3 regions of the Lysinibacillus sp. RU7 genome follow, and region 2 is predicted to be linked to each of the others. Evidence: riboswitches for the same ligand, from Rfam matches in the RefSeq annotation. Region 2 holds a riboswitch; each other region holds the start of a gene.
What was found. A riboswitch is a leader RNA that binds a small molecule or an ion and turns the genes downstream of it on or off. The one in region 2 is predicted to bind cobalamin.
Positions count from the first base shown of each region.

Region 1: another riboswitch for cobalamin. It lies ahead of AC3II9_RS13885 (FecCD family ABC transporter permease); the one in region 2 lies ahead of nikA (nickel ABC transporter substrate-binding protein).
Region 3: another riboswitch for cobalamin. It lies ahead of AC3II9_RS02575 (ABC transporter substrate-binding protein); the one in region 2 lies ahead of nikA (nickel ABC transporter substrate-binding protein).

Region 1 covers NZ_JBYQFK010000018.1:62,496-73,084, reverse strand. Annotated here, with positions in the region: gene AC3II9_RS13945 (nucleoid-associated protein) at 1-27, shown strand, start outside; gene AC3II9_RS13940 (M23 family metallopeptidase) at 180-1,046, opposite strand; gene AC3II9_RS13935 (LysE family transporter) at 1,157-1,789, opposite strand; gene AC3II9_RS13930 (hypothetical protein) at 1,900-2,187, opposite strand; gene AC3II9_RS13925 (hypothetical protein) at 2,237-2,413, opposite strand; gene AC3II9_RS13920 (DUF3021 domain-containing protein) at 2,441-2,872, opposite strand; gene AC3II9_RS13915 (LytTR family DNA-binding domain-containing protein) at 2,878-3,321, opposite strand; gene AC3II9_RS13910 (50S ribosomal protein L25/general stress protein Ctc) at 3,740-4,324, shown strand; gene AC3II9_RS13905 (hypothetical protein) at 4,532-5,059, opposite strand; gene AC3II9_RS13900 (precorrin-3B methylase) at 5,164-5,850, opposite strand; gene AC3II9_RS13895 (ABC transporter substrate-binding protein) at 5,908-6,891, opposite strand; gene AC3II9_RS13890 (ABC transporter ATP-binding protein) at 6,948-7,721, opposite strand; gene AC3II9_RS13885 (FecCD family ABC transporter permease) at 7,722-8,720, opposite strand; cobalamin riboswitch at 8,933-9,116, opposite strand; gene AC3II9_RS13880 (LysE family transporter) at 9,487-10,104, opposite strand; gene AC3II9_RS13875 (TrmB family transcriptional regulator) at 10,118-10,589, opposite strand, start outside.
Region 2 covers NZ_JBYQFK010000036.1:25,972-36,560, reverse strand. Annotated here, with positions in the region: gene AC3II9_RS19655 (nitric oxide synthase oxygenase) at 1-931, shown strand, start outside; cobalamin riboswitch at 1,054-1,234, shown strand; gene nikA (nickel ABC transporter substrate-binding protein) at 1,649-3,247, shown strand; gene nikB (nickel ABC transporter permease) at 3,252-4,193, shown strand; gene AC3II9_RS19640 (ABC transporter permease) at 4,190-4,996, shown strand; gene AC3II9_RS19635 (ABC transporter ATP-binding protein) at 5,008-5,877, shown strand; gene AC3II9_RS19630 (ABC transporter ATP-binding protein) at 5,874-6,686, shown strand; gene cntE (staphylopine family metallophore export MFS transporter CntE) at 6,683-7,876, shown strand; gene AC3II9_RS19620 (tetratricopeptide repeat protein) at 7,939-8,784, opposite strand; gene AC3II9_RS19615 (restriction endonuclease) at 8,945-9,499, opposite strand; gene AC3II9_RS19610 (CynX/NimT family MFS transporter) at 9,558-10,589, opposite strand, start outside.
Region 3 covers NZ_JBYQFK010000002.1:205,368-215,956, forward strand. Annotated here, with positions in the region: gene AC3II9_RS02550 (Ig-like domain-containing domain) at 1-1,590, shown strand, start outside; gene AC3II9_RS02555 ((Fe-S)-binding protein) at 1,710-3,989, opposite strand; gene AC3II9_RS02560 (cob(I)yrinic acid a,c-diamide adenosyltransferase) at 4,315-4,875, opposite strand; gene AC3II9_RS02565 (adenosylcobinamide amidohydrolase) at 4,893-6,353, opposite strand; gene AC3II9_RS02570 (FecCD family ABC transporter permease) at 6,354-7,352, opposite strand; gene AC3II9_RS02575 (ABC transporter substrate-binding protein) at 7,345-8,298, opposite strand; cobalamin riboswitch at 8,483-8,666, opposite strand; gene argS (arginine--tRNA ligase) at 8,910-10,577, opposite strand; gene AC3II9_RS02585 (YwiB family protein) at 10,574-10,589, opposite strand, start outside.

The sequences.
Region 1 (10,589 bases), on a different contig from region 2:
AAAATTTATTTCCAAGAGGAAGTATGACAGATTTCCTTTATAACTAAAAACAGCAGTTTCCGTATACTTGGAAACTGCTATTTCTCATTGTACAAACTTTAAGGACTTCTATTAAAAAAATTGCGCAATAATACGAGCAGTAAGAAGAAAAAGATTACTTATCGTTAATACCTTGACATTTAAATGACATCCCCTTGAATCGGTTCTTTTCCATCTTTAAAACGTATACGAATAGATTTTGCTTTTGTGAAATCAGCACAATCCATTATGTGAAAATGCAAATGGGTTTCTGATGAATTGCCTGAATTGCCACATCTCCCTATACATTGCCCTTCCTTCACCATGTCTCCCTCATTCACTATAATAGAGGATTGTTTCAAATGGGCAAGCAAACTATATTCTTGATGCTCATGTTCAATGATGACATAATTTCCCCCAGGATTACTAGAATCCATTTCACCTGGCACATTGTCTTTTAGGCCATCCAAAACTTTCACGACTTTTCCATCTGCTGGAGCAAATATTGGCTGATTAAAAGCATAGAAATTTTCATTTCGCAATGGTGTATCTTTATAAGAGACACCATTTTGAACTTGGACTAAATCATACGCATAGCGTTGGTTTTCATAAGCATAGTGGTAGTTAATAAATTCGTTTGTTCCACCCCAAACAACAAACCACTCCCCTTTTACTGGCATACAATAACTATTTTGCGTGTATAGCTTATCACTGCTTGGATAAGTGACATAAGGCTTCACAGAAAGACTATGTATAATGCCCTGTTCATCAAAGAAGACGTCTATTGCCTTTACTTTTTGATCATCTAACCAAACGTAATGTATCAAGCTTTCTATAGACGTACGATAAGCTAACTGATAACTAGCTACCCCTTGATTAAATGAAGCTGCCAGCTCTACAAATTGTTCAAGTGATACTAATTCTCGAAACGGCGTAATCGCTTGGTTATAAATCATTTCATAATCACCTTGATAGAAATGTGTACCAAATTGTTCCGGATCAATCGGTTGATGATATGTATTTCTCATGATTACCTCCTGCATCATTCATAGACTCTCTATACTATACGGAAAAATTAACCAAATGTTTCAAAAATAAAAAAGCTAAAGGATTACCGAAAATCCTCTAGCTTCAAAAATCAAATATATGCTTGAATAGCTAAGTAAAATTCATACAGGAAGTAGCAGCCAAACCCGAATAATAAAATGCCTCCTATAATTGAGGTCCATTTAATCATTTGACGATTCATGACTTTCCTCGTAATTGAAACAATCATTAATAACCCTACATCATGTAATAAAATGCCCGTTAAAATCCCTATCGCTGCAATGATAAAACCGACCGATTCATTCGTCACATAGGAGTCTGCTAACACAGCACCAAATACGGATATCCAAAACACTAAATTCCCTGGCGATACGGCTACAAATAAACCATTTCGATACGTTTTCGAAAGTGATTTATTCACCTTTTCACCTGCTAATGTAATATCTTGATCAGCATTTTTAATAGAGTCATAGGCTAACATAAATAAGAAACCGGCTCCAATGATCCACAATGGCAGCTGGACATAAGGCAGGGATAAAATCTTTGCTAATCCAAAATAGAGAGCCAATATGAGTAGCACATCAATAGTCATGCCACCAAGACCTACAGCCCAACCGTGAAAAAATCCGTTTTTTAAACCTTGTTTCGTCATTTCAACCGTGATTGCTCCAACGGGTAAAGCAATCGATAAACCAACTAGCACAAACTTCAAATACACATCCAAAAGTCATAACTTCTTTCAAACACTATTTGTATATTAATTCTCCGTTTGAAATAATTATACATAATTTTCGTGTGTAATCAACAAAAATAAAAACGCTTCTAATTTTATCCTCAAACATCCACATAAAATTGAGGAATGTAAAAAATGCCATACTGCTTAACTAAAAAGGTTTCTAAGTGTGATTGAGTAGCTGTTTCGAATGGTGGTATTGTTAGCTCATACAGTTGTGCATTGTCACCAATGTCATTCCAGCTCTCAATTTTTTTTAACTCTGTTTCAAACGCTACAATCGGATGCCCAAGTAAAAATAAATGCGTCCGCAATGCAATTGTAGGTGACATAAATAAACAGAACATAATCACTACTAGTGCTATGAAAACAAGCCATCTCTTTTTCAATGTACTCCCCCTTTTCAAAACACTTTATGACGAAATTTCTTTTTGAATATTAATCATTACAATCATTTTTTGACTCACTAATTTCATCGATTTTCTTCGTTATCATCAATATAATTAAAAATGCACCACTACCCATCGCCGCATTCTCAATATGTTTGTCAAGGACATAATATTGAATAACAAAGAACAGTAAACAGAAAATAAACACACGTATTGTATACTTCATCAAATCCCCCTGCTTATTTCACTCAATCTATTCCTCACTACTTGAAAATGCACTGATTTTTTTATTCATTTTCCGTACTTCATGTCGGTTGTATAAATAGAATAAAAACCACACGAATGTGAATATCAAAATATTACCGATGATGATGCCTATTACAGAAAGAACAGAAGTAACTGGAATCCATTTTAAAGAAAAGGCAACGATGAAAAACGCACTTAGCCCTATACTGAAATGGATCGAAGTTTGTTGTAGAAATGTTAAACGTTCGACCCTGTAAACTATCGATGTTGTCGCACAACTAATGCCTACAACAATAGAACCGAATATATGACCGAGATAGTTTTCAGCTAATACTTGTAAAAATGCATCGCCTCCGATTACATAGCCAAGGACATTCATAAACACAAAAGCTGTACATCCCCAACTAATACCAAAAAGTAAATATTTTATCATATGCATGGACGTTAAACCCCCAATCGCTCTTTAAATTTTTTTCGATAGCTTCTTGTAATTACTTCTTTTATGCCCATCACCAGCTCCACTTCCATTGTGCCGTTAAACGCTGCTTCAATATGTTTAATTTTTCGGATATTAATAATGGCTGATTTTGAAATACGAATAAAATCTTTCCCTAATTGCTCTTCCATCTCATATAAAGGTTTATTGACGATGTATCGTGTTTTAGCTACATCATACAGCACCAGTTCCCTACCTTCCGTAAAAATAACAACAATCGTTTCAGGGTCCATCATATACGTTTTATTGTCATGCTGGGCCGTCAATATATACGTGTCATTTTCACTTTGCAACAGCGAAATGGCTGCTTGAATATTCGGTGTTAACTTGGCAGTATGAATTTCTACATACGGTTCTTCACACTTCGCATCAATTTTCAACTCCACCCGCATTCACCGCTCCCCCCTTATACTAAAAATTATAGCATACAAATTTTTCTAAAAAGTGCATCTTAGCCTGCCATATGGTAACTTACACAGCGATCTAGACATCATACCGCTAGCTTATAAATCAACCCCAATAACAAAACAAAGACGTTCAAAAAACATCGCTCGTGGATATCCCTATTTACAGAAATTTTACATTAAATTTGCTTTATACTAAAAATTAACTATAATGGTAGATGTAGTGTCTTTAATGCTTGCAGAAAATAAAAACTATCACTTCTTTTTCCAGTAAGATTTCACTGGCGTTGTTTTCTTTTTATTTGAGGTACGGGTTTAGTGTGTAAACGATGAGTTGCATTCTTGAATCGATTGATTGTTCTAACACAATCAGCCGAAAAATAACATTGGAAGGAATTGAGGAAGTATGAGTATTGTTTTACAAGCGACAAAGCGTGAGGCAGGATCTCGTTCGATTTTACGCGAGATTCGAGAAAATGGCGGTGTACCCGCAGTTGTCTACGGCTACCAAACAGATACGACACCGATTTTTGTCGATGCAAAGAAGGTTTCGAAAATGATTGTAGCAAATGGCTTAAATAATATTTTTAAGCTAGCAGTAGATGAGCAAAGTGTTAATGCTGTTATTAGTGAAGTACAGCGTTGCGCATTAAAGAATACTATTACACACGTTGATTTCCAAGCGATTAATATGTCGGAGGAATTGGAAGTAGACGTACCAATTGTATTAACAGGCGAATCCATTGGGGTTAAAGAAGGTGGCATTTTAATGCAACCAAACTTAAACATTAGAGTGAAGGTAAAGCCTGCGGAAATTCCTGAATCAATTGAAATCGATATCTCTCACCTAGCTATTGGTAGTTCCATAGCAGTTGTCGATATTCGAGAGCAGGTTGGCTTTGATATTGTGACAGAAGATGGTTATACACTCGCTACAGTGATGGCTCCAACAGTAGCAGAAGCTGCGGTTGAAGAAGCTGAGCAAGTATAAAAGAATAAATACGTGTAAGGGTGTTGACTTTTGTCACACCCTTTTTTGATTCTTTCATTATTTTACTTGTGTCCTCGTTGCACTTGCTTGTGGTGGGTTACTTCCTTTACGAACGTTTACGCGACTTTGGATATGATTTACGCGAGTTGCCGAACCTTTTACGCGGGTTTCCCATGGTTTTACGCGCTTTTACGGTTTCTACCTAAACTATTGTTTTCTCTCCGGAAATAAAACATAAGAAATACTAATCACCCCATCAATCAGCACAACTAGTCCCCAAAACTTCAGCATTTGCTGTAATGTTGTCGTATCGCCTGCTTGACCGATATACTGAATCATCGCCCATAACAACACGCCTCCAATGGCATATGCCACAATGTGCCGCATCCATAGCTTTACCTCATGAACGCCTTTTGCTCTACCAACGAGCCGTTCTTTCGTGTTCGGCTGCTTTACTATCCAAATGCGGAACTTTTCATCCGCCCAATGAATGAGTGTTTTGCCATATGCAACGGAAACACCAATATAAATGGCCGCAATGCCATGCACAGCGGTAGCAGCTTGCCCATTTTTTAAATCGATGGCTGTTAAAATGAATAAAGCGAAATCAATGATCGGTGTTAGTAAAAAGAAGATGACACTTAATCGTTCTTTCTTTAGTATGTACCGCGCTATAAGCCCTGCTATAATGGCAATCCAAAATGCAATTTCAGCAAGAATAATCCAGGTAACCATGCTCGCTCTCCCCTTCTCTTTTTCCATGCCCATTATAAAAAAAGCAATATTTACCTATACGGATAACATCGCTAAAAGTTTCAAGAGCGCAAACGATTGCCTAATTAGTCAATGTGGCTAGTAGCTAGACTCGACCAAAAAGCTTCTTCCTTTGTACGCTTAAAAAATCGATGAAAGGGCTCATTTTCCCGAGCAAATTCATTATATAGATCAAGCATTTCTTGTAGGAAGGCTTCAATATTTGTTACAGGTACATTTTTCGCAAATAATTTCCCGGCCTGTGTATGCCTGCCCATGGGGATCGCTCCTACATACACGTCAAAGCTATCCTGTTGGTACACAAGTCCAATATCATCGTACATTGCGTTATAGCATGCAGAGGCGCAGCCATTTACATTCAGTCGAAGTCGATTCGGTACAGCTTGCCCAACGAATGTTTTATACAGGGCTTCTGTTATCGCTGCGGCTTCCATTTTTTCACCATCACAAAAGTCACATGCCTTCATATCTACAACTGCGCCTTGTTGTGCAATATATAACCCTACATCCTCTAGCTGCTGCTGGATTTCTAATCGTTTTTCTGTAGGAATAGATATCAGTAAATAATACGAAGCAGAATATTTAATCGCCCCATCTTCGCCTACGATTTCCGCTATTTTTTGCAATTGTGCAGGTGTGTAATGTTTATTAATCACTCCTGGGCTAATCGCTAAGCGTGTATATGAACTTTCCTTATTTAATGTCGCAAATGTATGCTCTGGCACATTTTTCGTAAATGCATTGCGCCCCATAGTACGTCCTCCTCTAGATGAAAATAAGCTAGCAAAACGCTAGCTTATCTCTACTTATTAAAAGCTTTCTGGGTAGAAGCCTTCTGCTAAAATTTTAATCGCCTCGGCTGCACGTACACCTTCTGATGCAGCTGATAATGGTAAAATGACAAAGCGTTCATTTAACACCGCATCCATTTCTTTTAATGCTGGGTCATTTTTTAAGAACGCTATTTTTTCTTCCGCTGTTGTTGAACCGTAATCAATCACGACAACTACTTGTGGGTCACGTTCAACAGCATCTTCTTTTGATACCGTTGTCCAGCCAGACTCGACATCACCAAAAACATTTTGTCCTCCTGCAATTGTCACTAGCTCATTCATAAAGTTTTGAGCTGCTGTGAACACGTCTTGCTCTCCACTATCATACACAAGTACACGTAATGGCTCCGATTGCTCAGGCAATTTTGCACGAACTGCCTCTACATCATTTTTCATTTGTTCAATTAATGCTTCCCCTCGATCTTCTACACGGAAAATTTTTGCGATATTACGAATATCGGTAAAAATGTCCTCTAATGTTGGATTATTCATACTTGAGGACGTATGTAAATACGTGTGAATGCCTAACGCCTCTAATTCTTCCACTGTCCCAATACCTTTTTCACTAAAGCCACTTTTCCAGCCTGCATATAAAAAATCTGCCTCTGCATCAATCACTTGCTCTTTTGTTGGATATTGCTCTGCTAATACCGGCACTTTCGCATAGGCCTCTTGCAATGGTTCGTAAATTTCATCATCTAAATAAGCCGTACCAACCATCGAATCCTCTAAGCCTAACGCTAGCATAATTTCTGTTACGTGTTGGTTTAAGGAAATCGCTTTTGTCGGTGCTTCTTCATATACTTGTGTTGTGTCATTATTGTCAATCGTTACGGCATTTTCTTCCGCTTGTGCAGGTGCTACTTTCTCTTGCTTACCTTCTTCATTGCTACAAGCACCTAAAACGCTCAGTGCCATAACCGTGATAAACACAAGCCACATGTTCTTCAATTTTTTCATGTCAATCTCCCTTTATTTTTAATTTATATAGAAAGAAGTGTATGCTTCCTCACGATCTATAACATGGATTCAGGTATATAAAATAATTGCGGCTTCTTCGTAATCGGGTGAATACCGATTTCCGCATGTACGCCAAAAACATCGCGTAAAAGCGCTGGTGTCAGCACCTCTAACGGCGTACCATAAGCAACAACTTCCCCTTTTTTCATCACATAAATTTTGTCGCAATACGTAGCCGCAATATTTAAATCATGGAGTGCCGCCATAATCGTAATAGGCAAACTCCGAATTAAATCCATTAATTGCAGCTGATACTGAATATCTAAATGATTCGTCGGCTCATCTAGCACCATCACTTGCGCTTGCTGTGCCAATGCTCTTGCCACAATGACGCGCTTCTTTTCTCCACCCGACAATGAGCTGAAATGACGCTCACTCAGATGGGTAATCCCTGTTTGCTCCATCGATTGCTCTACAATTTGACGATCCTCTACGGTATCTCGTTCAATCAATCGTTTATGCGGTGTACGCCCCATCGCGACTAAATCTCTCACCGTAAATTCAAACAATACAGGTGTTTCTTGCCCGACGACCGCTAACTGTTTCGCGACAGCTTTTGCTGGTTTCGTTAGCATGTCCTCTCCAAAAAGAAAAACTTGCCCTTCATTTGGCTGCAACATCCGGTACATATTTTTTAATAATGTCGATTTACCACTACCGTTAGGACCGATCAATCCTACCAATTCACGCTCTTTCACATGTACAGACACATTATGTAAAATCGTTGCTTGCCCGATGGTATAAGAAAGATTTTGTGCCACATATACCATTTACTCACCCTCCCCAAATGAGTAGGTTTGTTTGCGCAGCATCCAAATGAAAAATGGACAACCGCATAATGCTGTAATAATTCCAATCGGCATTTCTTCAGGGGCAATAATAATCCGTGCTAACGCATCTGCCCAAACGAGGAAAATCGCACCAAGTAAAGCACTAATGGGCAAAACAAATTTATAATTGGACCCAACGAGCATGCGGACAACATGCGGAATAATTAAGCCAATAAATCCGATGGCACCACTGACAGCAACAAGCACCCCTGTTAAAAGGGAGACAAGTAAAATGAGTAATAAACGAAACCTCTCTAAATTCACCCCTAACGTGAGTGCCGATTCTTCTCCAAGTAATAGTAAATTCAAATGACGTGCATGAATGCGTAACACTACATACACAACGACAAAAACAACCATCGGCAACATTAAGTTACTCCACTTCGCACCGGCTAAACTGCCCATCATCCAGTGCATCACCGCTTTAATACCGCCCTCTTCCTTAGACATGAGGAGCATAAAGTTCGTCATCGCAGAAAGCACCAGTGACACCGCAATCCCAGCTAATAACAGACGAATGACAGACACTCTTCCCCCGACTCTTGATAATAAAAAGACAATGATAACCGCAATCGTTGCCCCAATAAAGGCCGCAAATGATAGCGCATATATCCCTAAAAAAGAAAAGGCCCCAAGTAAAATGACCGCCGTGGCACCAACGGAAGCACCAGATGAAATCCCTAAAATATACGGATCCGCTATCGAGTTCCGCACAAGTGCTTGAATCGCTGCACCTGAAATGGCAAGTCCTGCCCCGACAACCATCGCTAGTAGTACGCGTGGTGTCCGAATTTGCCAAATAATAATTTCTTGTGATCGGCTCCAGTCCGCTTCAATCCCCAATACATTCCACGGCACATGCGATAAAATAACGCGCCAAACAGTCGCAGATGTAATGGAAACAGAGCCAATGATGACAGCTATTGTCATGGAAATCATTAAAACAATGAGCAAAATTACCACAAGAAAACCAAAATGAATCTTCCCTTTTTTCTGCACACTAAGCTCCTTTCAAAGGTTTTATTTCTCTTTTTGTTCCCGCTTGTTACAAAGACAAATAAAAAAATCTCCTTGAATCCAAGGAGATTGTCATAGCGAAATAAAGGGTATATTTACCCTACTCACTATAACCATCCTCGTGGTTCTATGTAAATGCTCTACTATTACCGGCAGGTCTCCTGGCTCATCATCAACGCGCCTCACAGCCTTCCCAGTTTCCCAGTGGCATTTGTGAGTTACTCCGATTTACAGTTGCGGGACAGCGTCGGATTTGCACCGACTTCCCTTTTAAGCAAACAACAAGACGTTATTTGCACCAATAATATGATATTTTTTTGTAATTCTTACACTAACAGAATCTATCATAACTCACAATAGTTTTGATGAATTCTGAATATTACGTGTATATAAATAGTATTTTTTATCTTAAATAACTACCCGGTAAAGTAAGTTTTTTTTACATAAATAACATCATTATATAATACTTCAATCCTACTCAAAGCCCTTATGCTGAAACACACTCCATTTTAACTAAGCTCATTCTTCAATATTAAAAATACCATTATTCACCTTATTTCCAAAAATACATTCTGAAACACATTTAGTTAATTAAGCTAAATTTGTATTCTTCTTTTCAAGAGACCGTTATTTATATAACCATTCCCCGTATATAATGCCATAATTAATTTTTATATCCCTTTGAACTTTAAAACATCGTTATCCAAATAGTAACCGCAAAAACAATTAAAATGATACCTAGAACACGGTCAAACCAATGCATGTAACGTTGATATAGTCTTCTAAAAAAATTATTCGAAATAAGTATAGCTAGTAAAATAAACCAAAGCCCCACCGCCAAAATGATTTCTCCACCATATATCCACCCCATCCACTTTGAAGTGTTTGGTCCGATAAATTGTGAAAAAATACTTAGGAAGAATAATGCTGATTTAGGATTCAGTACATTACATAAGAAACCTTCACGAAAGCAACGCATCACAGATTGTTTCAATAAACGGTCTATGCTTTTACCATCTGAATTCTCTAAGCGAGCTTGTGAGCGGATTCCTTGCAAGCCTAACCAAAGTAAGTAAGCAGCGCCAGTAAGTTTAATGACATTAAAGACAATTGGTAGTTTTTCTAATACAATGGTAAAACCTAAAATGGTATAAGTTATATGAACAATTAATGCACTGGCTATGCCCAAAGCTGTAGCTACACCATATTTTCTCCCTGCGCCTAAACTATTTTTCATGACGACGACAAAATCAGGCCCAGGTGATAAAGCTGCTAAAATGCCTACTACAAAAACTTCTATATACATAAAAATAGCTCCCTTATTTCTTCACATTACGTACAATATAAGTTAATAGATCATCACCTTGCCATAATGAATGAAGTACGTCGCTCCCTACTTTGTCGCTCACAACTTTCATCATCATATCGTGTCGAATATATTCTTTTGCCAATAGAACTAACATGGGTTCAGCTGTTTGAATTGCTTGAGGAATTTGCCCATTAAAAAAGCCCGCAATCAGCACTTCTTGATTATCTTGTATGACAATCGTTAATCTTTTACTCATTCTACCTTCTTCAATGACAGCAGTATCTCGACGATGGTAAAACGTTTCTCCGAATGAGTCAGTCTCCTGATTAGTAAAAAGCATTGAATATAGCTTAATTCCTTTTTCGCCTTGTTCTAAGGCTGAATTCTTTAATTCATCTAGTTCCTCTTCCCATGCAGAAAGCCAAATTTCCTCCTTCGCTGCTAGCATTACTTTTTGCATAGCATTAATAATCTTCTTTCTC
Region 2 (10,589 bases):
GACTTTTGATGAATTAGAATTTGGTGCGCGCGTTGCTTGGCGAAATAGTAATAAATGTATCGGGCGTCTTTTTTGGCAGTCACTGCATGTATTTGATGAGCGCAGTCTACAAAATGAGGAAGATATTTTTCGCGCATTACTGAGGCACATTGACTATGCAACAAACGAAGGGAAAATTCGTCCTGCTATTACAGTGTTTGCATCAAAGAGGGTACGCGTTTGGAATCACCAGCTTATCCGCTACGCAGGGTATGAAACGACGAAGGGCATTGTTGGTGATCCAGATTCGGTTACTTTCACAAGACAATGTATGAAGCTTGGTTGGCAGGGGGAGGGCACACCATTCGATGTGTTACCACTCGTCATTCAGGTAGATGGTAAACAGCCTAAGTGGTTTGAGATTCCAAAATCGTATGTACTGGAAGTAGACATTACACATCCTGAGTATCCTGCCTTTCAAAAGCTACAATTAAAATGGTATGCGGTGCCGATTATTTCGAGTATGCGTTTTAATTGTGGTGGCATTGATTTTGAGGCCGCGCCGTTTAATGGTTGGTATATGGGTACAGAGATTGGCGCACGCAATTTGGCAGATACGAATCGTTATAATTGTTTGCCAAAAGTAGCGGATGTAATGGGACTGAAGCGTGAGACAAATAGTTCATTATGGAAGGACCGTGCTTTAGTGGAATTGAACATTGCGGTACTGCATTCCTTTAAGGAGGCGGGTGTCAGCATTGTTGACCATCATACAGCCGCACAACAATTTAAGTTGTTTCAAGAGCAGGAAGGGAAATCCAATCGTGATGTCACAGGCAACTGGACGTGGTTAATCCCACCTGTATCGCCAGCTACAACACATATTTTCCATCAACCAATTCCTAATATCATTCATAAACCAAATTATTTTTATCAAAAAAATCCATATTAACGAACTATTCATAGCCCAATCTGTCTGGGCTATTTTGTTTTATTTTTATAATTTTGTTTGAAATTTCAAACAAAATAAATATAGAAATTTATTACTGTTATTGTTAAACTGTTCCATAATGATAAAACTGAATGATTTTTGGTGCTAATGCGAATTAGCTTAAAAGGGAAGTACGGTGAAAGTCCGTCGCTGTCCCGCAACTGTAATTCGGAGCAAATCACATAGAAGCCACTGTTTTATAACGGGAAGGTGTGAGGAGCATTGATGATAAGCCAGGAGACCTGCCAAAAATTAAGCCCGATTCAACCTACGAGGATAGGTGCGAAGTAAAGCAAATGTTCAATTTGCTTATTTACTAATGCACCCATGCACTTTCTCTTAGGAAGTGTATTTTTTTATGCACTTTTTTGTTAATGAAAAAAGAAGATTGTTATTTTAAATGAAAAGTGTATAATTTAATTGATAATAGTAATCATTACTACTATAGTAGATTCATAATTCAAGCATGGAGGAGATAAAAGTAAATCGTTCATAAAGTATTTAGTGATTTTAGCAATTGATAAGGAATAGTATTTATGAAAAATGATATTATTTCTCAAGTCATTTTCAGTCAAGAAATGACAAGGATACATAAACAAGATGTTTACTATGCGGTGAAATGACGTATCAATCAGGGTGATAATAAGAATCATTTTCTAGAAAATAGGAGGAATAACAGTGAAGCGTATTTATATTTTATTCATATCAGTAATGATATTGATGTTGTTAACAGCGTGTGGAGATGATGAGCAAACAGCAGCTACATCTGCAAAGGAATCAAGTAATACACTAGTGATGTCTTGGCCAAAGGATATTGGGGAAGTGAATCCACATTTATATTCGCCAAATGAAATGTTTGCTCAAGCAATGTTGTATGATCCGTTAGTGGTGTATGAAAACGATGGCACGATTTCACCTGGATTAGCGGAATCATGGGACATGTCATTGGATGGGAAGATTTATACATTCAAGCTACGTGAAGGTGTGCAATATTCTGATGGTTCATTGCTTACAGCTGAAAATGTAAAACGTAATTTTGATACCGTTATCGCAAATAGTGCAGCACATAGCTGGTTAGAGGTAGTGACTGTTATTGACCAAGTAGAAGTGGTGGATAATACAACGGTAAAAATTCATTTGAAAGAGGCGTATTATCCGTTCCTACAAGAGTTATCACTTATTCGTCCGCTTCGTATGCTAGGGGACGCGGGATTCCCGGAAAGTGGTAGTACAGCAGATGGGATTGAAAAAGCAATCGGTACAGGTCCGTGGATTTTAACTGCGTATGAGCAAGATCGTTATGCAGAATTTACACGTAATGAAAACTATTGGGGTAAAAAGCCGTCAATTAAAAAAGTAGTAGTAAAAGTGATTGCAGATTCCCAAGCACGTATGATGGCCTTAGAAAAAGGAGATATTGATCTCATTTTTGGTAGTGGGCAGCTTGTACCAGCTGAATTTGCGACATTACAGCAAAATAATCAGTACGTCACAAAAGTGTCAGAGCCTTTATCAACACGTATTTTATCTTTCAATACAACATACGGTGTGACACAAGAGAAGGCAGTACGTATCGCATTACAGCATGCACTTGATCGACAAACGATTGTGGAGCACGTATTAAACGGTTTAGAGCAAGAAGCACGTTCATTATTTGCACCGGGCTTCCCTTATAGTGATATTGAAGTAGAATCATATGCTTATGACGTACAAAAAGCGGCTGCTATTTTGGATGAAGCAGGCTGGGTAATGGATGAAAAGACAGGTATACGAGTAAAGAATGGTGAAACGTTGACACTGACAGTTCCTTATAACAGCAGTGAGCAAGTGCATAAGGCCATCTTTGAATATTTGCAAGGTGTATGGAAAGAGATTGGTGTGGAAGTCAATTTAATGGGGGAAGAAAGTCAAACAGTCTATATGCGTTCAAAAGAAGGCGAATATAATCTCATGTTCAATGATACATGGGGAGCGCCTTATGATCCGCATATGTACCTGCGTACAATGACAGGTGAAAAGCAAATCGGTTTTTATGCGAAAGCGGGTATTGAGTCGAATGCGAAGTTAACGGATGATATTACACGTGTGATTCGTTCAACCGATGAAGCAGAGCGTCACGCGCTGTACGAAAGTATTATTCAAACGATTCAAAGTGAAGCGATTTTCATGCCCATTTCATATCGTCAAAATTATTTAGTGGCGAACGATGTATTCGAAACGATTACATTCTCCCCACAACAATACGAAGTACCAATCAATTTGTATGAAATGAAGTGATGAGATGGGGCAATTTTTAACGAAACGTCTACTGAGCATGGTGCTAGCGCTATGGGGGATCACAATCATTGCCTTCTTCTTAGTACGCGTGATGCCCGTTGATCCAATAGAGGCATATTTTCAAGCTAATCAATTGCCTGTAACCGAAGAGGCGATGGAACAAGTACGTGAGGAACATGGGCTAAATCAGCCTATGTTCACACAGTACGTACAATGGCTATCAGGTGCTATTCAGTTCGATTTTGGTACATCCTTTATGACGAATAATCCTGTAAGCACGGAGCTATTTAGCCGTTTTGGTGTGACGATGCAGCTAGCGGTTGTTGCATTTCTTTTTATTTTGTTGCTATGTGTACCAATTGGGATCATCAGTGCTGTGAAACGTGACTCTTGGTTTGACCGCATGACGCGCTTAACGATTTTCTCGATTGCTTCGATGCCGAGCTTTTGGTTAGCCTTTGTGTTAGTTTATACGGTGGCATTAAAGCTCGATTTATTACCGTTAATGGGCTGGGGAACAGTAGATACGATGATATTACCTGCTTTAACGTTGGCACTAGGGGTTGTCCCGTATTATGTACGCATGATTCGGACGAGCATGATTGAGCAAATGGATCAGCCATTTGTGACATTTGCGCGAGCGCGTGGAGTACCAGAGCATATTATTATTCGTCGTCATATTTTTAAAGGGACGCTCACACCATTAATTACGTCACTCGCCATGACGATCGGTGTGCTGCTAGGCGGAGCAGCAATTGTCGAGATTGTCTTTACGATTCCAGGTATGGGTCGTTTTATTGTAGAAGCGATTACAGCGCGTGATTATTCCGTTTTACAGGCATTTATCTTTATCATTGGTTTCTTCTATATCGTAATTAATTTTATGGCTGATTTGGTGTGTGCATGGATTGATCCGCGTATTCGTATAAAGGAGGATGCTTCGTGAACAAAAAATGGGCACTTTATATGAGTAGTTTTTTAGTAGGCGTTTTATTTTTAGTAGCGATTTTTGCGCCGTGGTTAATGCCAAATGATCCACATGCACCGAATATAGCCATGAAGTTACAAGGCTTTTCATCGCAGTATCCATTAGGCACCGATCATTTAGGCCGCTGTGTATTGTCACGGCTAATCGAGGGGGCTCGGGTTTCCCTATCCATTGCTTTTGTTGTGTTGATGGCGACGCTTGTGATTAGTATGGTCATAGGCTTAACAGCGGGCTTTATCGGGGGCTGGCTAGATATGCTTCTTATGCGGATTTGTGATATTTTGCTGGCTATTCCGAATTTTGTTTTTGCGTTAGTCATTGTCGGGGCATTAGGTGCTGGCATGAAAAATTTACTTATTGCCATTGTACTGGTCACGTGGGTCGGCTTTGCACGCATTATTCGTAATATGGTCGTGAGTTTAAAGGAAACAGATTATGTCACGTATGCCCGTGTTTGTGGTGTATCGAAATGGAAGATTGTTGTGCGACATATTTTACCGTTCGTCTTCCCACAAATGCTCTTGCTGAAATTCATTGGATTAGGCTCAACTATTTTAATGATCTCGGAGTTATCTTTCTTAGGGCTAGGTGTGACAGCACCAACTGCTGAATGGGGCATGATGATTAGCGAAAGTAAGACATACTTACTGACAAAGCCCGAGTTGATGCTTATTCCAGGGATAATGATTTCAATTACAGTCCTTATTTTTAATGCTTTTGGGGATGCACTACGAGACGTACTCGATCCGAAAACGACATAGGAGGGCTGAATATGTTAGCCGTTGAAAATTTAAATGTTACATTGCGAAATGGTCATGTCGAAAAGCATGTGCTGCACAACATCAGCTTCTCTATACCGAAAGGAAAGGTAGTCGGTATTATTGGGGAAAGTGGCAGTGGCAAATCTGTATTATGTACAACGATTATGCAATTATTTCGCGAAAAACGAACAGTAACAGGTAACCTTTCTTTTAATGGCATGTCTTTAGTTGAGCTGTCTGAAAAAGAAATGCGGAAACTACGCGGGAAAGAAATGGCACTCATTATGCAAAATCCGATGGCGATGTTTAATCCTATTGTTACGATTGGTGAACATTTTACAGAGACGATTCAAGCACATCGAAAAGTAACGAAAAAACAGGCGATTGCACATGCAAAGGAGCAGTTGCAAAGGTTTCAGCTATTTGATGAAAACATATTAAAGAAATATCCGCATGAGTTGAGCGGTGGTATGCTACAGCGTGTCATGATTGCGATTGCGGCGAGTTTAAATCCGTCTCTATTATTAGCGGATGAGCCGACGACAGCACTTGATACGACGACACAGCTTGAAATTTTAAAAGAGTTAAAACAATTACATGCCACGACGGAGATGGCGATGCTCATTGTCTCACATGATTTAGGTGTCATTGCCAATTTAGCTGAGGAAATTATTGTGATGCGTCACGGAATTATTGTAGAAAAGGGGCCGACTAGCCATATTTTACAGCATCCACGTCACCGGTACTCGCAACGGCTTGTTGCAGCACGAGATGAGCATAGTCAATTAGCGGATTTAATCGACCGTTTTGATGAAGAAATTACAGGTGAATTAATGCAATGTGATCCAGGTCATTGGGTTCGAATGGAGGGAAGCGTGTGATTACAATTGAGCAAGTGTCAAAATGCTATACTAAAAAAGCCTTATTTAAAAAGCCGCACCACATTCAAGCAGTAAAGGATGTATCGCTAACAATTGAAGAAGGCTGTTGCTTTGCATTAGTTGGACAAAGTGGCTCAGGGAAAAGTACGCTTGGTAAAATGCTATTAGGTATTGAAAAGCCTGATAGTGGATCGATTTATTTCCAACATATGAATGTTCACCAAGCAACTAGCAGCGAACGTCGCTTCCTGCAGCATGCGTTACAGGTAGTGTTTCAAGATTGCCATAGTGCCGTGAATCCGAAAATGAAAATCCGAGATATTATTGCTGAACCACTTTGTGTGCATCAAAAGTTAACAAAAGCTGAAATCGAGCAAATCGTCGGTGAATTACTTGAGATGGTCGGGCTAAAAAAAGAGGATATGCTGAAATATCCCCATCAATTTAGCGGCGGGCAATTACAGCGTATTACGATTGCACGTGCCATCTCCACAAAGCCAAAGCTCATTGTGTTGGATGAATCCATTAATAGCTTGGATATTTTAGTGCAAATTAGTATTTTACAGCTACTGAAACGATTACAACAAGAGCTCCGTTTAACATACTTTTTTATTACACATGATCTACATGCGGTGAAATTATTTGCCGATGAAGTAGCGATTATGCATCAAGGACAAATTGTGGAGCAAGTAGCGGCTTGTGATTTAGCTTCTGTCCAGCATGAAGCAAGTAAAGCTTTACTTGCTGCCCAATTATCCATTGATTGTATTCACAATTATTTAGCAGAGGTGGGAGGTCGCGTATCGTGAAGAAAAGCCCGTTATCCATTAGCATGCTTCAAATGTATGGGCTTGCGATGTTTTACTTTACAGCCAATTCAGTATTAACCGTTATTTTCCCATTACAGGCGAAGGACCATGGTATGCCAGAAGCGGAAATTGGGATTATGATGGGCATGTATATGTTTATTTGTATGATTTTACGTCCGTGGGCAGGGCAAATGGTTGTTAAGCATAGCGTATTCACCATTATGAAATGGTTATTAGTCGGTCATGCCGGTGCTTTATTATTATACATATGGTTAGGTGTCGATAGCTTATATGCTGTCCGTATTTTACAAGGTTTTGTAACAGCGTTTTTCTCGATGGCGATGCAAATTGGGATTACGGAAGTACTGCGTGACGAGGACCGCGGACAAGGGATGGCGATGTATTCGTTATCAACGGTATTACCAGGGCTATATGGTCCAGCATTAGCGCTGTTTTTATGGTATCAGGGGGACATGATGTGGTTGTTAGTATTAGTAGCGACTTTAGCTTTTTTCCCACTCCTGTTTTTCATCAAATCACCACTCCCAAAAACGAAAAAGGACAATGCATCATTTACGTTTAAAGAAATGTTTGCGGCGATGAAGGTAGCGCGACAACATAACGGACTTGTTGTGTCTTCAGGGGTCATGTTAATCGGTGCCAGTATTTTTGGGGCGATTACCGCCTTTTTACCGCTTTATTTTGTCACAACTGGAACGGGTAATGCGGCACTCTATTTATTTTTACAAGCAATCGTTGTTGTAGGAAGCCGCTTCTTTTTCCGTAAGCACATTCCGTCAGATGGCAAGTGGCATCCGAAATTTATTGCGCTTGTTTTAGTAAGCTCTATTATTGGGACGAGTTTACTAGCCTTGTTGCCGATGATTGGTTCGTTTATTTATATTAGCGCTATTTTTAATGGTATTGCTACCGCGATGCTCTATCCGACATTAACGACATATATTTCATTTGTTGTACCAGATGCACAACGTCATATTTTATTAGGGCTATTTTTAGCTTCTTATGACTTAGGCTTTTCAATGGGCGGTATGGTCATGGGCTTTATCGTACAATTCGTTTCATACGAAATGATGTTTGCGACGTGCTCGTTACTCGGTGTTGTGGCGTTACTTTATAATTTTACGGCACAAAAAGCGAACGCTAATATTAAACAAGTCTCGATTAATTAATAGCGTGACGCTAGTACATGCAATTTTCCCCGTATGTGCGTACGGGGAAAATGTGTACAAGTTCATTTCTTTACAAATTCCTGTTGCAACTGTAACTGCTTTTTCGCAAATTGCAGGGCATGTTTTGTTTTTCCGCGTAGTTCACAGTTTTTTACGAGTGCCTCGTATAGTTCATGTAACAGCTGCATATCCTCAATTTCTGTTGCCACAATGAGCGCTTGCTGCAAAGCATCCATGGCGTAGTGGAGTTCCTTTTTTTCCATATAGTAATAGGCACGTAGTATAAGTGTCTTTATATGTTCTTTTGGCATACTTCCTAAGTCGGCCTGCTGTTCGCATTTTTGGAGAAGCGCATTTGTTTCTTTAAGACGATGCAGTGCTAGGAGCGTCTCTGCTCGATTTAACATGTAATAGAGATGTGATGCAGGCGCGAATGTAATGATATCGGCGTATTTTTCCCAGTAAGTATCACTCATTTCAAGTGACGATTCGAAATGCTGCAATGCAATATGACATTTTTGAATATGTAGTAAGGCGGTTATTTTCTCATCTGCTAATTTAGACTGTTCTGCAATTGGTAAAGCATTTGTAAACGCTTGAATGGCTTGTTCATAATTTTCGGCGGTTAGTTGCGTAAGCCCTCTCAGTATAGAATATTGTGCTTGTAGCTGTGGTTGGCTTGTCTCATGAATTAGTTTCTCGTAGCGAGTAAAAAGAGTGTGAAACTGTTGCATTTCCCCGCGCATATAAGCAATCGTAGTGAGCTGATATAAACAAAGACCACTATTTTCTGTTTGTGCCTGTGACATATACATTTTTAATAATTGATTGAACACAATTTTCGCTTCCGCATATTCCGCTGTGCGAAGGAGATTAATCGCATAGTCCATTCGTATTGGTAGCCCCATTGAAATCCTCCTCAACATTTACAAGCTAGTATTGATACGAATGTCAATATTAATACGTCTTTGCGAAAAGTTGTAATATTTTGCTTGAGGGAGGGCGGTCGTAAATTTCTTTCCAACAAATGAAAAAGTAGTATCTCTATTTAAGAGATACTACTTTTTATTATTTATCCAAAATCATGTCGATTAGCTCTTTACGGTCGATTAAATAGACGTCATTAATATTTGCCAGCTTCACCGCCTGTTTTGTAAAGTAACTATTTGTGACAACCCATGCTTCTGTTGCATTATACATTTTAATGGCACCGATAATTTCCTGCACGGCTTTGACCCCGACGGAGCTTGAATAGCGTTTTGCTTGGACGACGATGACATCTTTCCCATCTTTTAAAACTAAATCCGCGCCATAGTCACCACTTGTTGCCGTATACGATACTTTAAAACCACGACGTTTAAATAACTCGCCAAGGAAACGCTCGAATGCTTCGCCCGTCATTTGATCGACTTCTGCAATGCCGGCTTTACGTAAGCGTGAGGATTCATGTGAGCGTAGCCACGTTTTCAAACCGAGCCATAATAATGCATATGCACCAACACCGACACCAAATCCTTTAACGGTTTCTATATAGTACCAGCCGATGCCTCCCGCTATTAAAAATGGCAGCAACCGCATGAGTGGAATGCGTTTTTTCTTCTTTTTTCGACGTTTCCGAAACATACTTTTCTCCTTTAGATATAATGAATGATTATATCATAAATGAGTACGTATGTTTGTATTAATCGTGAATCGTTCGGTTGCTACTTGCAATATATGCCGCAACTGCTAAAGAAATGGCTATCACAATGAAAATAATATTCGGCACGAACCAGTTGTCAGTTACATCGTGAAGCAGCCCGAAACATGTTGGACCGATAGCTGCTAGTAAGTAACCAATCGATTGCGCAAACCCTGAAAGTTCAGCCGCTTCGTAAGCCGTTGTAGTACGAAGGGTAAAGAACATCATGGATAAACTAAATGATGCACCACCTGCAAAGCCTAAAAAGACCATCCAAAGAAAGGCATAGTTTGTCCATTCCATTAACACGCCCGTAAAGCCGAGCAAATAAAAGGCAGAAAACATGAGTACAATTGGGCGTTGATTTGTCATTTTGGCCGCTACAATCGGTGTTAAAAAGGTCATAGGAATTTGACCAAACTGCATAATGGAAATAAGCCATCCTGCATGATTTGCATCAATGCCTTGTGCGATATAAATTTCTGGAATCCATGCCGCCATTGTATAAAACAGAAATGATTGCATCCCCATCGCAACCATAACTGCTAATGCAATCGGAGAACGGATTAGCATCCCCCAACCATTTCCTTTCGATGTAGAGCCTGTTAATGCCACCTTTTCCTCGCGTAGCTGTGGAATCCAAAAAATGATGCCGATAATGGCAGCAAGAATCGCAATACCTAAAGCTATTTGCCAGTTTGTCGCTGTCGCAACAGAATAGCTAATTCCTGCAGCAAAACCGCTTGATAAATTCATGGAAACCGTATAAATCCCAGTTAAAATCCCGATATGCAGTGGGTAACGCATTTTAAAGAAGCTTGGAATAAGTACATTACCAAATGAAATCGCGATCCCAATCAGTACTGTGCCTAGCAATAAAAGAGATGTTGTGCCAAGGGAGCGTAAAACAATCCCAGCTATTAGTAGTAAGAGTGAGTAGAATAGGGTCCATTCCATGCCGAAACGTTGCGCAATCCGCGGTGCGAAAGGTGAAACAACCGCGAATGCGAGTAATGGAATGGTCGTTAAGAA
Region 3 (10,589 bases), on a different contig from region 2:
TTAAAACGTAGCATTATATTGATGGCATGTTGCCTTTTTTTATGTAGTTTTACACTACCTGCGAGTGCAAAGACAGAAATTGCTTTTAACGAGCAGTGGAGTCGCACACTTGATTATAGCTTATACACAGCGCTGTCCACATCGACAGGTGATGTATTAACCATTAGCTATACAGCAGATGAAGAACAATTGCTTTTTGATTTTTATAAGTTACATCGTGATAGCGGGAAAATTCAAAAGAAACTTTTACTAAAGAGCGGTTATGTATTCCCGTTTAAGTCGGAAGATGGACAAGCCTATTTAATGTTTTATGATACAGAGCTGATGAGTCTAGTATTGTATGATGAAAACTTAAATATTGTGTGGTCACTTCAAGCTGAAAATTACCTGATGTATTTGGAGCAGGCGAGATATTGGGACATAATCGATGGGCAATTTTACTTTTATGATGGAATCAACCTTGTACCGATGCTTGGATTTAATTTAGTTGGAGAAGAATTAGTATTTCCTGCAATTATGTACGAGCGCCCTACATTAACACCGTGCGCCGGTGAAGATTTCTGTCCAGAGTTAGCTACTGTTGATGTAGATATTAAAGATCCAGTACGTAATATTAATCAAACTGTAACGCTGGAGCCTCATTTCCCAAAAGATCACATCGTCAATTTCGTTTCAGTATTCGTTTATAATTGGGAACGTTATTTTGATGCGAGTTCTTATGACAAAGTGGATTTTAGTCAACCAGATCGCTATATGATGTATATTAATTCCGTTCATAAAACAGATGATACACAGATGACACACCGTTTTATCGAATTTAATGCCCAAGGACAAATCGTGAAGGAAATGGAATTTGGAAAAGATGAGCTCTATTATGATTTCTTCTCAACAGGAAATCGCTTTGCTTTTTCCTATGATGATCAATATTTGCTACTGAATTTAGATACGATGCAACTATCTACGACAACGCTCGATAGTGACATCGCTTATTCGTCTGATTACGAATATCCAACTTATTTGATGACGGATCAATCTTTTTATTTATTTGATGAAGGGTATGCACTAGGTAAACAATTTGCTCGCCAGCACAACGAACAAGATTTATTGACACTGTTAAATGACTACGTATTGTTGCATAGCTTTAATAAATCAGTATCCACGGTAGCTTATAATCCGAAAACTGCGCAAATCGTTGGTCACTTAAAACAGGCGATTCATTTTCTTGATGTCGTCGAAACAGGAAACATTTTAGCGCATAGCTCTAACGCAAAGGATTATTCTTATACGCTAACAATGATACATCCCTCTACATTACAAGCATATGAGAACAACAAAACATGGACGATCACGTTTAGCCAACCCATTGACCCCCGCTCACTGAACGAGAATACGGTGTATGTTGTCAATGCAGCAGGTGAACGAGTGAACGGTTTAACCTTTTCAAGTGAAGGAAAAAAAGTATTTGTACATGCCCCAGATCAAGGCTATACATCTGGTGAGATTTATACACTTGTAATAACAGATGCGCTTAAATCTACTAATGGACGGACTGTAACAAGCGGGAGAACGATCACATTTTCGGTTAAATAGATGGTTTGTCTATTAATCACTCGGGTTTGTCTATTAACTACTTAAGTTTGTCTATTATCTTAGCTAAAATGAAAAAAGCATCTACTCATACGATTTCTCGTACGAGTAGATGCTTTTCATTATTTTTGTGTATCCACACCTTCTGCGATTGCAATAGCTTCTTCTACTGCATATACCTCAGATTGTACTGGCTCTTCTGTTTTTTCTTCAGTTGTTTCTGGAACTTCAACTTCTACTACGCCTGCATCTGTTTCTTCGATGATGTCTTCAACTGTTTCTTCTTTCGCAGCTTCACCATCACCAAATACAGCACGCACTAATAGCTCAGCAATGTCGAATGTACCGACTTTGTCTTCTACTTCTTTTGCTTTCGTACCATCTTGTAACATCGTTAAGCAGTACGGACAGCCTGAAGAAATAACGGAAGCTTCTGTTGCCAGTGCTTGTTCTGTACGGGCAACGTTAATACGATTCCCAACGTGCTCTTCCATCCACATTAAACCACCACCAGCGCCACAGCACATACCTGTTTCGCGGTTACGCTCCATCTCAACAAGCTCCACACCTGGAATCCCTTTTAAAATTTCACGTGGTGGATCGTATACATCATTGTAACGACCTAAGTAACATGAATCATGGAATACAATTGTTTCTTCTACACGATGATTCATCGTTAAACGACCTTGTTTAATTAAGTCATACAGCAGCTCTGTATGGTGATATACTTCACCTGACCAACCGAAATCCTGATACTCATTTTTGAAAATATTGTATGCGTGCGGATCGATTGTCACAATTTTTGTTACTTCATTTTTCTCAAACTCTTCAATATTCCCTGTCGCTAGCTCTTGGAATAAGAACTCATTTCCAAGACGACGTGGTGTATCGCCCGAGTTTTTCTCTTTATTACCTAAAATAGCAAACTTAACGCCTGCTTCGTTCAGTAAACGCGCAAAGGATAAGGCAATTTTTTGTGAGCGATTGTCGAATGCCCCCATCGAACCAACCCAGAATAAATACTCGAAACCTTCTCCAGATTTCTTCGCCTCTTTCACAGTTGGAATGTGAATCGACTCATCTAACTCGCGCCAGTTTTCTTTTTCTTTACGGTTTAAGCCCCATGGATTACCTTGACGCTCGATATTTGTCATCGCGCGTTGTGCATCTGGGTTTACTTTTCCTTCTGTCATCGTTAAATAACGGCGAAGGTCGATAATTTTATCTACGTGCTCATTCATGACTGGACATTGATCTTCACAGTTACGACAAGTTGTACAAGCCCAGATTTCTTCTTCTGTAATGACACCACCGATTAACGCGCGGTCATACACGGACTCTAATGTACCGCCTGACGCCGCAGCCATCGCTAATTGGTTTCCTTGTGTATTATTAAAGAATTGGAATGGTACCCAAGGCTTTTGTTTTGTGACGACTGCCCCTGTGAAAGTTAAATGGTCACGTAATTTCACAAGTAAGTCCATCGGTGATAACATTTTTCCTGTACCTGTTGCTGGACACATATTCGTACAACGACCACACTCTACACAAGCATATAAATCAAGTAATTGCTTTTGCGTGAAGTCTTGAATTTTCCCAACACCAAGTGCTGGCATATCTGCCTCGTCTTCTGCTTCTTCCAGTGCCGCGAAGTCAATTGGACGTAGTGTCCCTTTACGCTCTAAGCGGTTCACCCCAACGTTTACGATACTCGTAATTAAGTGGAAGTGTTTGCCTTGTGGTACATAGACTAAGAATGTTAATAAGATAACTAAGTGCACCCACCACATAACATAAAATACAGCAGCCGCTACTGTTGGTGAAATCCATTGGAATGCCCAAGCAATACTGGATGCGACTGGCTCATAGCCGTTAAAGCTATGGTCATGCCAAATTAAACTCATACCGTTACCGATTAATGTTGATGTCATTAATCCACCGATAAAAATCAGTACTAAACCATTTTTCCAACCGCGCTTTAAGCGGACGAGCTTTTCAATATAACGACGGTAAAATGCGCCAAATACAGCAACTAAAATAACGACCGCCACAATTTCTTGGAAGAACGTAAAGAACCCGTAAAGCCCACCTAATGGTAAATGCGAGCCAGGTGCTAGCCCTTTCCAAATTAAATCAATCGCGCCGAACTGGACCATTAAGAAGCCATAGAAAAATAGAACGTGGATTAACCCCATCTTCTTGTCTTTTAATAGCTTCGATTGACCGAATACTTTTTCGACTAAATCACTAATACGTTCGCTCAATTTCTGTTCGAACTCTTCTTTTCTCCCTAACTGAATAAACTGATAGCGTGTTTTTAATAAGTATGCAAATAACCCTAACGCATACAAAATAACCGCAATTGTAGCTACCCAGTTCACAATCAATAGTGTATTATTCACTACAAATCCCCCCTAAGCAAGTCACACTAAGATGATTACTCCCCTTCTACTGATCCATCATCTCCATCATAACTTACTATAAATAAATTATATTTCCATATTAATACTATTAGTATTATTGTAGATATGAATGAGCATTCAGTCAACAGTTTTTCATCACAAACGTCAGAAAATTTTGTATATATTAATTTCACAATTTCATTCTTATTAGAGAAATTCTATACCTTTTCGAGAATATCCTGCCGCCTTTTATAAAAATCCTTATTTTTTTAAAAAATACACATTAAAAAACCCTCTCAAAATGCATTGAGAGGGGAATTACTATTTATTTAAAAACATCGCCACTACGAATGTATTCTACATCCGAAATCTTTAAGCGGAAGTTCACGACACGTGCTGCAGCAAATAAATAATCCGATAAACGGTTTAAATATTTTTGCACAACCGGTGATACATCCTCGACTTCGCGCATTAATGTGACCGTTTGACGTTCTGCACGGCGCGCAATGGTTCTTGCCATGTGAAGCGTTGCTGCTGCTGGAGCACCACCTGGTAAAATAAAGCGCTTCAGAGCAGGCGCCTCTTCTGAAAGCTTATCAATCCGCTTTTCCATGACTTCGATTGGTGCTTCTGTTAGCTTATACACGCGATTTTTCATCACATTGGCTAAATCGCCGCCGCCATCAAATAACTCATGCTGAATCGCCTCAAGATCTGCTAAAATATCGGCAAAAATCCCTTTATCTAACTCTGATACAGCTTTGCCAATGACGGAATTTAACTCATCAATCGTCCCGTAGGCTTCAACTCGTGCGTGATCTTTATCTACACGCCCGCCGATAATACTTGTTTTTCCTGTATCACCTGTTTTTGTGTAAAGCTTCATCCCCATCACCCATTTCTTTAAATTTTGGATTGCTTATATCGTTGAATAGCAGCGACTGTTGTTTCAAAAACGCCCCGCCCGATTAGCTTCCCAACATCGGTAATCGGGCCTGCATAAGGCATTTCTTCACCGTATTGGGTAGCAGCAATTAACAAACTATCTGTAGATGTTCCTGTTGCTACTGTATTCGTTTGTGCATCACGAATATCCTCTTCCGCAAGCGCTTTTGTTTTTGCTTCCGTCGCTGTAATCATCGCTTGGTAAAATGCCTCATCTGATAACTTTCCATTCACAATGACCCATGTATTAATCGTGCCAATATACGGTTTGTATTCCTGTTCATACGTGCGCGTTGCATCCACTGCATTGCCTACACCTGCCGTTACAGCCACAATGACGCTAAAGCGGTCATTGCTAAATACGCGCGTCACGGCAAGATTCGCCTCAACAGCCGTTAACATGACAACAGTATTCGTTAATGAAAAGCCTTGCTCCTTCAAAAATTGGTTGGTTTCTTCTTTTACATCATTAATATTATAGTACGGTGATACAGATCGGTTTAGAAAGGTGTTATACCATCCCATCCCTGCATTATGCACCGCAGAGGAAATGACTTTTAACGGAAATTCTGTCTGTAGCTGCACATAGTCCTGCGTAATCGTTAATTGCTCTAGTGAGACAACAGGCTGATGTTGACTGATTTGGTCTGGCATCATCGTAATTTGCGGTTTCGGCATTTCTGGGTGTGCATATGTCGATACCTTTGCCTGATACACATCTGCAATTTGCTCTTGTAGCACAACTTCATGTGGTGCCCCGTACGCCCTTACTTGCCCGTTTTCCATCAATAATAGCTCATCGCAGTAAAGTGATGCTAAATTAATGTCATGAAATACGGACACAACCGTTAATCCACATTCTGTCGCTTCTTTTCGAATCATATCTAAAATTTGCTTTTGGTGTGCAATATCTAAATGATTCGTCGGTTCATCTAATAATAACACTTTGGAGCATTGCGCCAGCGCCTGTGCAATAAAAACGCGCTGCTGCTCCCCCCCAGATAAAAACTCCATCATCGTGTCACGGTATTTTTGTACGCCCGTTTGTACCATCGCATTTTCTACTGCTTCTTCATCTTCTTTCGACCAATTTGCGAAAAAACCCTTCTGATGTGGATAACGTCCTAATGAGACGGCATCATAAACGGAATTCGAAAAGGCATTGGCATGTAGTTGTGGTAAGACGGCCATTTGTTTCGCGAGCGCTTTAGCACTGTAACTTTTCATCGGTTTGCCTTCTATATAAACATTCCCTGCTGTTGGTTCAATAATGCCACTAACGAGTTTTAACAGTGTAGATTTCCCACTCCCGTTTGGCCCTAAAATACCAAGTACCTTCCCTTGCTCTACCTCAAATGATACGTTTTGGACGATTGACACATGTCCGTATCCACCTGAAATTTGTTCCACTTTCAACATTTATGCTACCCGTCCTTTACGTTGCTTAAAGAAAATATAGGCAAATACTGGTGCACCGATAAATGATGTAATGACCCCAATTGGTAATTCTGTCGGTGCAATAATGGTCCGTGATACAAGATCGCAAATGACAAGTAAACTTGCGCCATTTAAAAATGAAATTAGAAGCAAATGACGATGGTCTGCCCCTAAAATCATCCGTACCATATGCGGGACAACTAGTCCGACAAAACCAATCGTGCCGGATACAGCTACAGCAGCACCCGTTAACATCGAGCCACCGATCAAAATAATATACTTGCTTCGTTTGACATCGACCCCTAAATATTTCGCCCGTTCTTCGCCATAAATCATCGCATTTAACTCGCGGCGATTAAACCAAAGAATAATGGTGCCTATGATGACAAACGGTAAAATCATTTTGACATATGGCCAGCCGCGCATGGACACACTCCCTAACAGCCAACCCATAATCGAACGAAGCTCTTCGCCCGTAAGTGCAATCATGAGCGAAATACAGGAGCCTAAAAACGAACTAAATATAATCCCTGTTAAAATTAATGTCTCCATTTTCATTGTTCGGTCTACTACTCGTGCAAAGCCTAGAACAATTAAAAGTGTCACTAAAGCGCCTGCCATACTAAAAACAGGCAATGTAAACAGGCCAAATACCGGAATGGAGACACTAAAGAACAATGTAAAAACAGCACCTACTGATGCACCAGATGAAATCCCAAGTGTATATGGATCAGCAAGCGGATTTTTGAGCAAGCCTTGAAACGCCGCACCGGCAATTGCCAGTGAGGCGCCGACTAATGCAGCTAGTATGACGCGCGGCATTCGAATATGCCATAAAATACTATAAGCGGTTGGATTGGCTTCCACATCCCACAATGTAGAAAGTGGAACAGATACCGAACCAATCGATATCCCACACCATATACTCACTAGTAAAATAGCGATAGAAAGTACATAAGCCGCTATGTATTTTTTAGTCATTAAAGACCTCTGGATAAATTGCTTTTGCGATCGATTCAACACCATCTGCAATACGTGGACCTTGACGACTTGTTGTATTGCCATCTACGACTGTTAATGCATTATTTTTTACCGCTGTCATGTTCGCAAAGGCTGGGGTATTTTTAATTGTTTCATCATCCCCCTCATAAGTGAAAATGATGGAATCTGGATTTGCTGCAAGGAATTGTTCAGGGCTATACATTGGCCAGCCCTCTTCTTTTACGGCGTTTTCAACATGAATAAACTTCAGCATTTCATTCATAAATGTATTTTGCCCAACAACATAAATATTAGGTGCTCCTCCAACAACCATAAAGGCTGTTTTTGGTTCAACTCCTTCTAATTTCGCTTCAATATCTGCTAGTTTTGTTTTAATAGATGAGATGACTTCTTCCGCCTCATCCTCTTTTCCTGTTAATGTGCCTACCACTTCAATCGTGTCATATGTTTCTTCAAAGGTTTCTGCATTGTCAACAACGAATACAGTAATACCTGATGCCTCTAATTGTGCAATCGCACTTTCAAGTGAAAACATGCTCGATTCATGTGCAAAGACAATATCCGGCTGTAATGAAACAATTGTTTCGACATTATATTCAATACCACCTACACGTGTCTTATCCTCTACTTGCGCGGGATAATTATCATTGTCATTCACACCAACAATTTCTTCATCAAGGCCAAGACCAAATAAAATCTCTGTATTGGATGGTGTTAACGACACGATACGATCTGGTGCTTCTTCTAATGTAATTTCATTACCAAGTGCATCTACAGCTGTTACTGGAAAGACTGTCTCATTATTTTCTTCTACAACGACAGCACCTTCCTTTTGTTGTGTTTCTGTTTCCTTTTCTGTTCCACATGCTACAAGCATAGTTAATGCAAGTGTTGCTGATGCGGCTAACTGCCAAAACTTCTTCATTTGTTGTTCCTCCTATTATCCGAAAGATATCCCTTTCATCCAATTAACCTAAGATGGTGGCACGTTTGTAAAGATAGATAAATTTGTAAATAAAAAAAGCCTCTCTAGTACGAGAGACTTTGGAAAAGGCTAACATTACGTATAACATCTATACTTAAAAGCCACCTTCCTATCCTCGTAGGTTATCTTGGTGTTCATAAAGGCAGGTCTCCTGGCTTATGCATCGAACGCTGGCTTATCCCTTCCCGAATGAATCAGTGGTTTTTTATAAGCAAGCTAGCAGTTACAGTGGCGGGACCGCGTCGGACTTACACCGACTTCCCTATTATCTTTGCACACGGCAAAGAACCTTTACTACTTATCAAATTGTCTAACATTTCTATTATAGCTGAAATCTCCGTTTTGAAAAGAATAATTTTCTGAAAACTCTAGTGTTGCTTATACAATCCCCAAATACGTCGTAGAAATTAATGAAAGCCACCCATAAAGGATGGCTTACGATGATTACATTTTTTCAGGTGCACTTACGCCAATTAGTTTTAGAGCGTTTGTAGCTGTCGGCTATGCCTTTCGCTACAGAACGATGAAAGATTGCGTTCGCTTATTATTGATTACATCTTTTCAGGAGCTGATACGCCGATTAAACGTAGAGAGTTCGCTAATGTTGTTTTAACGGCTGTGATTAACGCTAAACGTGCTTCTGTTAACTCTTTATTGTCTTGGTTAATCACTTTTTCAGCATTATAGAAGCTGTGGAACGTTGCCGCTAGGTCTTGAATGTAGTTAGCAATACGGTGTGGTGTGCGGTGTTTCGCTGCATCTGCCACGACTTGCGGGAATGCTCCTACTTTTTTCAGTACCTCTTCTTCTTTTTCTGCTGTTAGTAGGCCAAGGTTATCAAGTGAAGCTGCATAGCCTTGCTCACCTGCTGCACGTAAAATTGATGCAATACGTGCATGTGCATATTGTGCATAGTACACTGGGTTTTCATTTGATTGTGATACCGCTAAATCTAGGTCGAAATCCATATGCGAGTCGCCTGCTGTTTTCACGAAGAAGTAACGAACGGCATCTAAGCCTACTTCTTCTACTAATTCACGCATTGTGACCGCATTACCTGTACGCTTCGACATTTTAAATTTCTCGCCGTTTTTGTATAACTGTACCATTTGGATAATTTCTACTTCTAATGTCCCGCGATTATAGCCAAGCGCCTCGATTGCTGCTTTCATACGCGGAATATATCCGTGGTGATCAGCGCCCCAAATATTAATCAGCTTATCGAAACCACGTTGTAATTTATCTTCGTGGTAGGCGATATCCGGCGTTAAGTATGTGTAAGAGCCATCGTTTTTGATTAATACACGGTCTTTGTCGTCACCAAATGTTGTCGAACGGAACCAAGTGGCACCTTCCTCTTCAAATACGTGACCATTTGCTTTTAATTTATCTAATGCTACATCGATTTTGCCATTGTTGTATAAAGATGTTTCTGAATACCATACATCAAATTCAACACGGAAATTCGCTAAGTCTTTTTGCAATTTCGCTAACTCTAGGCGCAGTCCATGCTCACGGAAAAATTTGAAACGCTCTTCATCTGATTTTTCTAAAATGTCTGCACCAAACTCTTCTTTTAACTGACCTGCAATTTCAATAATATCTGGACCATGGTAGCCGTCTTCTGGCATTTCAGCATCCATGCCTAAAGCCTGCTTGTAACGTGCTTCTAACGAGTATGCTAAGTTGTTAATTTGATTCCCTGCATCGTTAATATAGTATTCACGTGAAACATTGTAGCCGGCAAAATCCATTACGTTACATAAAGAGTCACCAACAGAAGCCCCGCGCGCGTGACCTAAATGTAAATCACCTGTTGGGTTTGCTGATACGAACTCTACTTGTACTTTTTCACCTGCCCCAGCGTTTGAACGACCGTAGTTTTCAGCTTGCTCAAAAGCAGCTTTCACAACACCTGCAAGGAAATCTTTACGTACTGTAATGTTCATAAAGCCAGGACCTGCGATGTCGATTTTCTCAATATCTGTCCCTGCTGTTTCAAGATTTTTTAAAATCGCCTCTGCAATCGCACGTGGCGGCTTTTTCGCAATCTTTGTTAATTGCATCGCTAAGTTTGTTGCAAAGTCACCGTTTGCTTTATCCTTCGGTGTTTCTAAATGAATAGTTAAGTCACTTGCCTCTTCTACTAAGCCTGCTTTCACAGCAGCAGCAGCAAGCGCAGCTTTAATTTGTTGTTGTAGTTGTTCTACTGCGTTCATAGTTGTACCTCC